DNA from 4 places in the Sphingobium sp. TomTYG72 genome. Region 1 is predicted to be linked to each of the others. Evidence: riboswitches for the same ligand, from Rfam matches in the RefSeq annotation. Region 1 holds a riboswitch; each other region holds the start of a gene.
The links. A riboswitch is a leader RNA that binds a small molecule or an ion and turns the genes downstream of it on or off. The one in region 1 is predicted to bind cobalamin.

Region 1 (2,194 bases):
CGAGCCGCCGAAGTCGAGGATACGCAGGCCGACGCCCTTTGCCTCCAATCTGCCGACGATGCTCAGAAGGTCGGTAGTGGAACGTGCGAGCCGGTCGAGGCGCGTAACCACGAACACGTCGCCCTCGCGGACGAAATCTAATGCCGCACCCAGTTGCTCCCGCGCCGCGACCGAAGACACCATCTCACGGAAAATTCGTGTGCAACGCGTTGCAAGGAGTTGAGCCTCCTGCGCCTCTAGTCCCGCCACTTGCTCCGATGTGCTGCTGCGACAATAGCCTACCAGCAATGCTTCCTCCTATCTTGAACTGGAAAAAGCCTACCTGCTGGCGCAGCGCACACCAGCTCGAAGTGTATTATTGGATCAATACGGATAAAAGCGTTCATCCGCCCCGGCTTGGTTTGCCAGCAAAGTGGCCCCGTGAGGATGGCGCTTGCAGAGTGATAGCCTGCCCGTTATTGGGATCGCCGCTCGGCGCGCCTTACGGCGTTCCGAGCATGATCGCGCCGGTGCCTCGAAAGAGGCTTAAAAGGGAACGCGGTGAGGATGGCCCCGGCCGTCCAAATCCGGGGCTGTCCCTGCAACTGTAAGCGGCGAGCGCAATGCACATCGCTTCTTCTCAAGCGAGAGGGAGCAGCCACTGGACCGGACGCTAAATCCTGCGAGGTCTGGGAAGGCCGTGCATCAAGCTATGACCCGCGAGCCAGGAGACCTGCCAGCGTCTGGTCGCTCTTGCCCGGTCCAGGGGATGGCCAAGGCACGGTATCTTTCCGTTTGAGCGACGAACGGGCGGTGGAGGCCGCATCGGTTCGCGTGGCGGTCGCTTCATGGCGTCCGGCTGCTGACGCGTGCCGACCGTCGTTGGCGGCACGTCTCCACCCGAATGTCGCGTGACGCCGGGAAGACATGCAATGGAATGGAAGAATGTAGGATACTGGCTGGCCACAGGGCTGGCCGCCACCACGACGCAGCAGGCCAGCGCGGAAACCGCCGCTGATAGTTCAGCCGAAATCATCGTATCGGGCGTTCGGCCGGGCGCATTACTCCAAGAAACCGAGACCGGATCGCGCTTGAGGCTGACCGCTCTCGAAACGCCAGCCAGCGTCGCACAGATTGATGGTGACGCGATCCGCGCTCGCGGCGATCTGGATATAATGTCGGCGGTCACCCGTGCGCCGGGCGTCACCACCTCCGCCAATCCGGGCAATGGCGGCACGGCCCTGTCGCTGCGCGGCTTCTCCGGCCAAGGTTCGGTGCTGCAACTGGTTGATGGCGTCCGGCTGTTCCCGGTCGCGGGCACGATCACCTTCCCCACCGACCCGTGGAATGTCGAGCGCATCGAGTTGCTGAACGGCCCCGCTTCCGTCCTTTACGGACAGGGCGCACTGGGCGGCGCGGTGAACATCATCACCAAGTCCCCCAATGCCGAACGCACGGAATTTGACGCGGAAGCAGGCTACGGATCGCAGGATAGCTGGCGCGCGGCAGCAGGTGTCGGTGGGCCGCTTGGGGATATGCTTTCCTACCGGCTCGACGTCAGCTACCGGGCATCAGACGGCTATGTCGACCGTGGCAATTCCAAGAGCCTTGCCCTCTCCGGCGCGCTGCGTTTCCGGCCCAGCGACAGCTTCACGCTCACCCTGCGCAACGACTATGGCAATCAGCGGCCGATGGAATATTTCGGCACGCCGCTGATCGACGGCGAACTGGTGAACGGCAATCGGCGGCGCAACTATAATGTCGCTAACGCCAGTCTGCACTACCGCGACAACCGCACCACGCTCACCGCCGACTGGACGGTGGCCGAAGGCATCACCCTCTCCAACGCCGCCTATCGCCTCACCAGCAAGCGGCTGTTCAAAAATCTGGAGAGCTATTTCTACAATAGCGGCACTGGCCAGATCGACCGGATGGACAATCTGGGTATCTTCCACGACCAGACCCAATATGGCGATCAGGCGACCGTCCGCATCAGCAAGCCGATTGCGGGCCTGAAAAACGATCTGGTCGTCGGTTTCGACGCCAATCTCATCAAGCTCACCTATTCCAACGATTTTGGATCGGACAGCCAAGAGGATGCGGTTGATCCGTTCGACTTCGATCCCGGCCTGTTCTACGACACGCAGGGAATTGCGCCTCGCTACCGCAGCCGCACCAATGAATATAGCTTCTTTGCCGAAGACCGCTTGGCGTT
Region 2 (2,194 bases), on a different replicon from region 1:
CAGTCGTAAAACTGCGCGTAAAGATTGGCGCGCCATGTCGGCTGGACGGTGGCGAGATTGCCGATGATGCGCGTCGTTTCACCGCGCGCGGAAGGATCAGGCGAACAGAAGACGTCGGGGCAGATCGGCGTGCCGATGATCCGTTCGGGAATCTGCTCGGTCGGGCGCCATGTCGCGCGATAGGCGTGGAGCGTGGCGTCGATCTTACCGGCCCCGGCGGGAAGCGTATATTTGGCGAAGCCCGCATAATGGCGCAGATGTTCGGCCTCCTGCCACGGGCCGTCATAGGCCTTGGCTTGGGCGACGAGGGTGAGATTGCCTGCGCCCGCCTTGACGGTGCCGCCTGAAGCCAGCCTGCGCCAGCCGAAGGAGCCGCCCTCCGCCGCGACCCATGGCCGGTCATAGCCGTCGATCGTGCTCATATAGGCCGCGCCTGCCAGCGCGAAGTCGCCGCCATCGGCACGGTAGGGGCCTTTGCGAAAATCCTCCCGCGCGATGATTTCGGGGATGAGGCCGTTCAAGTCGAGATAGCCCTGGCCATGGCCGTGGGTGCGGAAGTTCATCTGAACCCCGTCAATATAGGTGGTGAAGTCCGATCCATGGTCGAGATTGAAGCCGCGCAGGAAATATTGATTGGCCTTGCCGCTGCCCGAATGTTGGGCGGCGACCATGCCGGGCACCGCTTCGAGCAATTCAGCGACGCGCAGCAGCGGGCGGACGAGCAGGTCCGCGCCGCTGACGCTGCCCTCGCTGGCTGCATGGGCGGTGCCGATCTTGTCCTCGCCCCGGCCGAACACGATGATGGTGCTGGCGTCGTCGGCCGCGTCGTTCGCGTCGGCGGCGAAGGCGGGGAGGGGGAGGAACGTGGCAGTCAGCGCGCAGGCGGCGCGGTGGAGTTGGTTGGGTAATTTCACTTCATGCACTCCGGGCGTCTGGCGACATCCGGCAAGAGACCTGCCGCCAGACGGCGACCGGCGCGCGCGGGCAGCCGGACGCCCCCAAGGCGGCCGCCAACGTCACCGAAGCGGCCTCTTGCCGCTCGTTCGTCGCTCAGACGGAGTTACCGTGCCGCGGCCATCCCCTGGACCAAGGCAAGAGCGACCAGACGCCGGCAGGTCTCCTGGCTCGCGGGTCATCGCTTGATGCACGGCCTTCCCGGGCCTCGCAGGATTTAGCGTCCGGCCCAGTGACTTGCCCCATCCTACCTATGAGGAGGGGCGATGTGCATCGCGCTCGCCGCTTACAGTTGCAGGGACAGCCCTGGCTTTGGGAGGCGGGTGCCTCCTATACCATGTTCCCTTTTAAGCCTCTTTCGAGGCACCGGCGCGATCATTTCCCCAGGGGTTGCCCGGGTGACGGGCGCGATAGCGGAGCTGTGGGGGTTGGGCAAGGGTGGTTGGGTTAGGTAACTTGCTCCCTCTCCCCTTCAGGGGAGAGGGTTGGGGAGAGGGGATCGGCGGTCGTGCTTGCGTTCCCCTCTCCCGCCTTCGCTACGCTCGGCACCCTCTCCCCTGAAGGGGAGAGGGGATGGGGTCTGGCAATCAGTTCAGCGTCGCGCCACGCTCGCGCTGGAGGCGCAGCGCCATGGCCTGGTAGCGGACGGCGCGTTCGTTGTGGAGGGCGATGGTGGCCTGGTCGGCGCCGCGCAGGCGGGCTTCCCGGGCTTGCCGCGCTTCCTGGGCGGCGCAGGCGGAAAAATGTGACGCGTCATTGGGGCGCATGGCCCTTATCCTCTCTTAAGTTCTTATGGCACGAACGATAACATCGGCCTGTTTCCCGCTGCCATTACGCAGGTTAACTTCGAAAAGCTTCTGTTTTTTGACAGCAGCATGGGAAATGACTTCAGAAGCGAATTTCTGCGCTTTTCAGGGAGTTGCGTGCGCGTTCCATGGGGGCTTCTTTCTACGAGCTGCCCCTGTTCCACGATGCATCGCGGAAGGTTTCGCGCAGAAAGGCGATGAAGGCGTCTACGGCGGCGGGACGGCCTGCGGCGCGGGGATGGACGGCGTGGACGGCGAGGTCCTCGGGTCCTTCCCAGCTATCGAGGACGCGGACGAGGCTGCCTCCCGCGATCAGGTCGCCCACGTCCCAGAGCGAGCGTAACGCGATGCCGACGCCGGTCAGGGCGAGTTCGCGGACGATTTCGCTGCTGTTGGTGCGGACATGACTGTGCCCGTCGATCAGCTTGCGCGCG
Region 3 (2,194 bases), on a different replicon from region 1:
TGCGGAACTGGTGCAGGGGTTTGCGTTGGCCGAGCGGCTGGTCATCCCATCCGACGCGCCGCTTGACGTCGATGTCCATGCTACGGAGCAGGGCTTGGTCGCACGGGCTACGCTGCCGGAAGACCGGGTCGAGGGGCTGCTAGGCCGGGTCCGTCATCGCGTCTCCGATTCCTCCTGTGGTCTGTGCGGCGTTGAAAATCTGGAACAGGCGCTGCGTCCCTTGCCTGCCGTGACTGCCCGATCGGACGCGAGCCGGGAAGCGATCTTCGGTGCCCTGCACGATCTTGCCGCGCATCAGCCGCTTAATCGGCAAACTGGCGCGGTCCATGTGGCGGCGTTGGCCGGGACGGATGGTGCCATCCGCCTCGCCTATGAAGATGTGGGCCGCCACAATGCCTTCGACAAGCTGATCGGGGCCATGCGGCGGGGGCAATTGTCGTGGGATGGCGGCTTCGCGCTGTTGTCCTCCCGCTGTTCCTTTGAGCTGGTGGAAAAGGCGGCGCTCGCCAATTGCCCCCTGCTCGTCACCATCTCCGCTCCCACGCGTTTGGCAGCCGAGCGCGGGGCCAGCGCCGGATTGCCGATCGTCGTGCTTGCCCGGCCCGATGCCGTGCTGGCGGCGGGTGACCTGCCCGACTGACGTAAACCGCTTCATCTACCGCTTGCGGGCTTGGCCCCGTCTCTTTATCAGCAGCCCCGCGACAGGTTCCCCTCGGGGATCAAAAGGGAAGTCGGGTGTAATGCCCGCGCTGCCCCTGCAACTGTAAGCGGTGAGTGGACCGGCCACGCAGCCATTGGGGGAGCTTTTCCCCCGAGAAGGCGGCCGGTGCGCAGCGACCCGTGAGCCAGGAGACCTGCCTGCCGCAGTCGTTCTTCGACCGGACAGGGTGTGCCGGACGAACGGGGTTCCCCTCGCGGACGACAGCCACCGCCTTGCTCGCCTTCGGGCGGGGCAGGGCCGTTTGCGGTTCGATTTTGCGGGGAGGACCATGATGACGGTCTTTCATGTTCACATGGTTATGGAAGTGCGCCGCTGATGCTGTGCGCGGTCGAAAACGGGGCGTCGGTGGTGGTCTGCTCGACCTGCCGCCTGTCCGCTGATCAGCGGGAAGATGGGGCAGGACAACGCGGCGGCGCGTTGCTGGTCGCGGCCATGCGCGACCTTCAGGCGGCCGAGCCTGCTTATGATGCGGTTGCCGTGCAGGACATGCCCTGCCTCTTCGCCTGCCAGCGCCATTGCACCGTCCATGTGCGAGGTCCCGGCAAGGTCGGCTATGTGCTGGGCGATTTCACCCCGGACGCAGATGCCGCCCGCGCGATCCTCGATTACGCCCTGCGCCACGCTGTGAGCGAGGAAGGCGTCGTTCGCTACGCCGAATGGCCGCAGGGGGTGAAGGGCCATTTCATCGTTCGCACCCCGCCTGAAGGCTTCGTCTGCACATGATCCGCTTTCAGGATCGCGCTGGATTTCAGAACGCGCTGGCCACGCTTCCAGAACCGGACGAAGCGGCGATCGAAGCGGCAGCGACGCGGCAGGCCTCCTTGACAAAACCCGCCGGATCGCTCGGCCGCCTGGAGGAGATTGCCCTCTTCATGGCTGGCTGGCAAGGTTACGAACGCCCGCGCGCCGACCGCATCCGCGCCGCCATCTTCGCGGGCAATCATGGCGTCGCCGCGCGTGGTGTCAGCGCCTTCCCGCCTTCCGTCACCGCGCAGATGGTCGCGAACTTCCAGGCAGGTGGCGCCGCGATCAACGCGCTTGCGGGCGCCTGCGGAGCCGAGCTGGTCATCGTCCCGCTCGCTCTCGACCGGCCGACCGCTGACATATGCGAAGCCCCCGCGATGACGGAAGCGGAATGCCTCGAAGCCCTGAACGCAGGCGCCGCCGCCGTCGTGCAAGATTGCGACCTGTTCTTCGCAGGTGAAATGGGCATCGCCAATACCACGCCCGCCGCCGCACTGTGCCTTCAATCCTTCGGCGGCGAGGCCCAGGATTGGACGGGGTGGGGCACCGGCATCGATGCAGCAGCCCTCACCCGCAAGACCCAAGCCGTCCAGATCGCGCATGCCCTGCATGCCCCCCATTGCGCCGACGCTTTCGAAACGCTCCGTCGCCTTGGCGGGCGAGAGATCGCGGCGATGGCAGGCGCCATCCTAGCCGCGCGCATGATGCGCGTGCCGGTGCTGCTCGACG
Region 4 (2,194 bases), 1.1 Mb from region 1:
CGGCATCTATATGGGCCGTGCCGCCGCTGGAGAGATCAGCCGCCAGCTGATCGCCGCCGGACGCGATCCCGAAACGCCGGTTATGGTGGCGGTCAACGTCTCCCTCCCCACCGAACGCCTGATCCGGGGGAAGCTGTCTGCGCTTGCCTTCCTCGTTGCCACGATCAGCGACGAAGACCCGACCCTGCTGCTGATCGGCGAAGCGGTGGCGGGCACGTCCATGCCAGTAGAGGTTGCAGCCAGCGTCGCTCTTCCGCTTTGAAGACCGGCTCGCCGCAACTTTTGCCCTGAGCTTGCCGAACGCCCCCGAACTTAGTTGGAAGGAAGGGAGGGGGCTTCGGCAAGCTCAGTTCGGCTCGCGCCAGTGCGCCAAGTCCTCCGGCCGATTGATATTCGGCAGCACCAGTTCCGGCCGCTCCACCAGCCGCGCGCCGATCCGATCCAGCCAGCCATAGATCGAGCGGCTATTCTCTTCCGCCAGATGCGCGTCCAGTTCGTCCGCGAGCGACGCAGGCCAGAAGCCCGCCAACTGCTGCCCCTTCAACACTGCCGCACTTTCACCCATAAGCGCCTCCACCAGCGCCGCCGGATAGAAGGGCATGTCGCACCCCGTCGTCAGCACCGCGTCATAGCCTTGGCCCAGCGCGTAATGCAGCGCCGCGTTCAGCCCACCCAGCGGCCCCATATCCGCCGCTGGCCGATCCGCCAGCCCCGTCAGCCCATCGACGCTCCGCCCGCAGACCACCACCGCCTCCACATGCGGCGCGATGGCCGCCACCGCATGCTCCATCAGCGTGCGCCCGTCCGGCATCAGCGCCAAAGCCTTGTCGCTCCCGAACCGGCTGGATTGCCCACCCGCCAGCACCGCGCCCAGCAATCGCATCGATCCACTCCTTGGCAATAGCCTCACTTTCCCCTATGGCGCGCCGCGTGAGCGGGCAACCGCTGACATGAAGATCGCGCGGGAAAGGGAATGCGGTGCGGACGGGATCACCGTCCAACTCCGCGGCTGTCCCTGCAACTGTAAGCGGCGAGCGCGATGCACAGGGAAACCCGCAAGCCTTCAAAGGGGGAGGCGAGGGGGACCAGCCACTGGACCAAAAGTCCGGGAAGGCGTGCATCACCGCGACGACCCGCGAGCCAGGAAACCTACCGGCGCATGGTCGCTCTTGCCTTGGGTCCAGGGATCGGTCCGGGCACGGTTTTCCGTCTGAGCGACGAAGCGGCGCAGGGCCGCATCGGTGCGCGTGACGGGGCTGGCGTCTCTTCTTCCCGCACACCGGCCGCGCAAGCGGCAGGCCCTGGGCTCATGTCGCATGGCGCTCAGGGAAGACAGAACATGATCAGGACCGGAATTTCACTGCTGGCGCTCCTCGCCGCCACCCCCGCGCTCGCCGCAGACGCGGACGAGATCGTCGTAACCGCGCTCGGCATCGAGCAACCCACCGACGAGGTCGGTCAGGCGGTGACCGTGATCGACGAAAAGACGATCGAAACGCGCCAGAATGTCAGCGTCGCGGACCTGCTGATCACGACCCCCGGCATTCGCCTCAACCGCGCCGATGCCGTTGGCGGCGTGACTGGCATTTCGATCCGGGGCGCGGAAACGACGCAGACGCTGGTGCTGCTCGACGGCGTCAAGATCAATGACCCCAGCGTCATCGGCGACGCCTATGACTTCGGCAATCTGCTGACCGGCAACATCCGTCGCATCGAAATCCTGCGTGGCTCCAACTCGGTCGTCTATGGCAGCCAGGCCATCGGTGGCGTCGTCAACATCATGTCCGCCGAACCGGGCGAAGGCTTGGGCGGCAACGCTTCGGTTGAATATGGCTATGCCGATACGCTGAATGCGAAAGCCGACATCTCGGGCAGCGCGGGGATTGCCTCAGCCAGCGCTGGCGTCGCCTATTTCCGTACCGATGGCATCTCCGCGGCCAAAGGCGGCACGGAGAAGGACGGCTATGAGAACATCGCCACCCATGCCAAGCTGAAGCTCGCCTTCACCGACAATCTCAGCCTCGACCTGCGCGGCTATTATATCCATGCGGACCTCGACACCGACATCTTCTTCGGCGCGCCTGCGGACACAACCGACAGCAGCAAGCTTGACCAATATATCGGCTATGCAGGGCTGAACCTTGCCTCTTTCGACGCCAAATTGACGCAGCGGGCGGCGGTCACCTGGTTCCGC

Region 2: linked by a shared signal. The riboswitch ahead of ACZ5U1_RS15780 (TonB-dependent receptor) and the one ahead of ACZ5U1_RS06205 (TonB-dependent receptor) in region 1 are both predicted to bind cobalamin.
Region 3: linked by a shared signal. The riboswitch ahead of ACZ5U1_RS13545 (DUF1636 domain-containing protein) and the one ahead of ACZ5U1_RS06205 (TonB-dependent receptor) in region 1 are both predicted to bind cobalamin.
Region 4: linked by a shared signal. The riboswitch ahead of ACZ5U1_RS00490 (TonB-dependent receptor plug domain-containing protein) and the one ahead of ACZ5U1_RS06205 (TonB-dependent receptor) in region 1 are both predicted to bind cobalamin.

The regions. Positions count from the first base shown of each region.
Region 1 covers NZ_AP027336.1:1,221,366-1,223,559, forward strand. The annotation lists gene ACZ5U1_RS06200 (recombinase family protein) at 1-249, opposite strand, end outside; cobalamin riboswitch at 491-734, shown strand; gene ACZ5U1_RS06205 (TonB-dependent receptor) at 912-2,194, shown strand, end outside.
Region 2 covers NZ_AP027337.1:508,890-511,083, forward strand. The annotation lists gene ACZ5U1_RS15780 (TonB-dependent receptor) at 1-914, opposite strand, end outside; cobalamin riboswitch at 1,094-1,340, opposite strand; gene ACZ5U1_RS15785 (hypothetical protein) at 1,542-1,721, opposite strand; gene ACZ5U1_RS15790 (LysR family transcriptional regulator) at 1,903-2,194, opposite strand, start outside.
Region 3 covers NZ_AP027337.1:29,986-32,179, reverse strand. The annotation lists gene ACZ5U1_RS13550 (formate dehydrogenase accessory sulfurtransferase FdhD) at 1-640, shown strand, start outside; cobalamin riboswitch at 687-876, shown strand; gene ACZ5U1_RS13545 (DUF1636 domain-containing protein) at 1,037-1,444, shown strand; gene cobT (nicotinate-nucleotide--dimethylbenzimidazole phosphoribosyltransferase) at 1,441-2,194, shown strand, end outside.
Region 4 covers NZ_AP027336.1:97,633-99,826, forward strand. The annotation lists gene cobA (uroporphyrinogen-III C-methyltransferase) at 1-262, shown strand, start outside; gene mobA (molybdenum cofactor guanylyltransferase) at 347-883, opposite strand; cobalamin riboswitch at 911-1,171, shown strand; gene ACZ5U1_RS00490 (TonB-dependent receptor plug domain-containing protein) at 1,340-2,194, shown strand, end outside.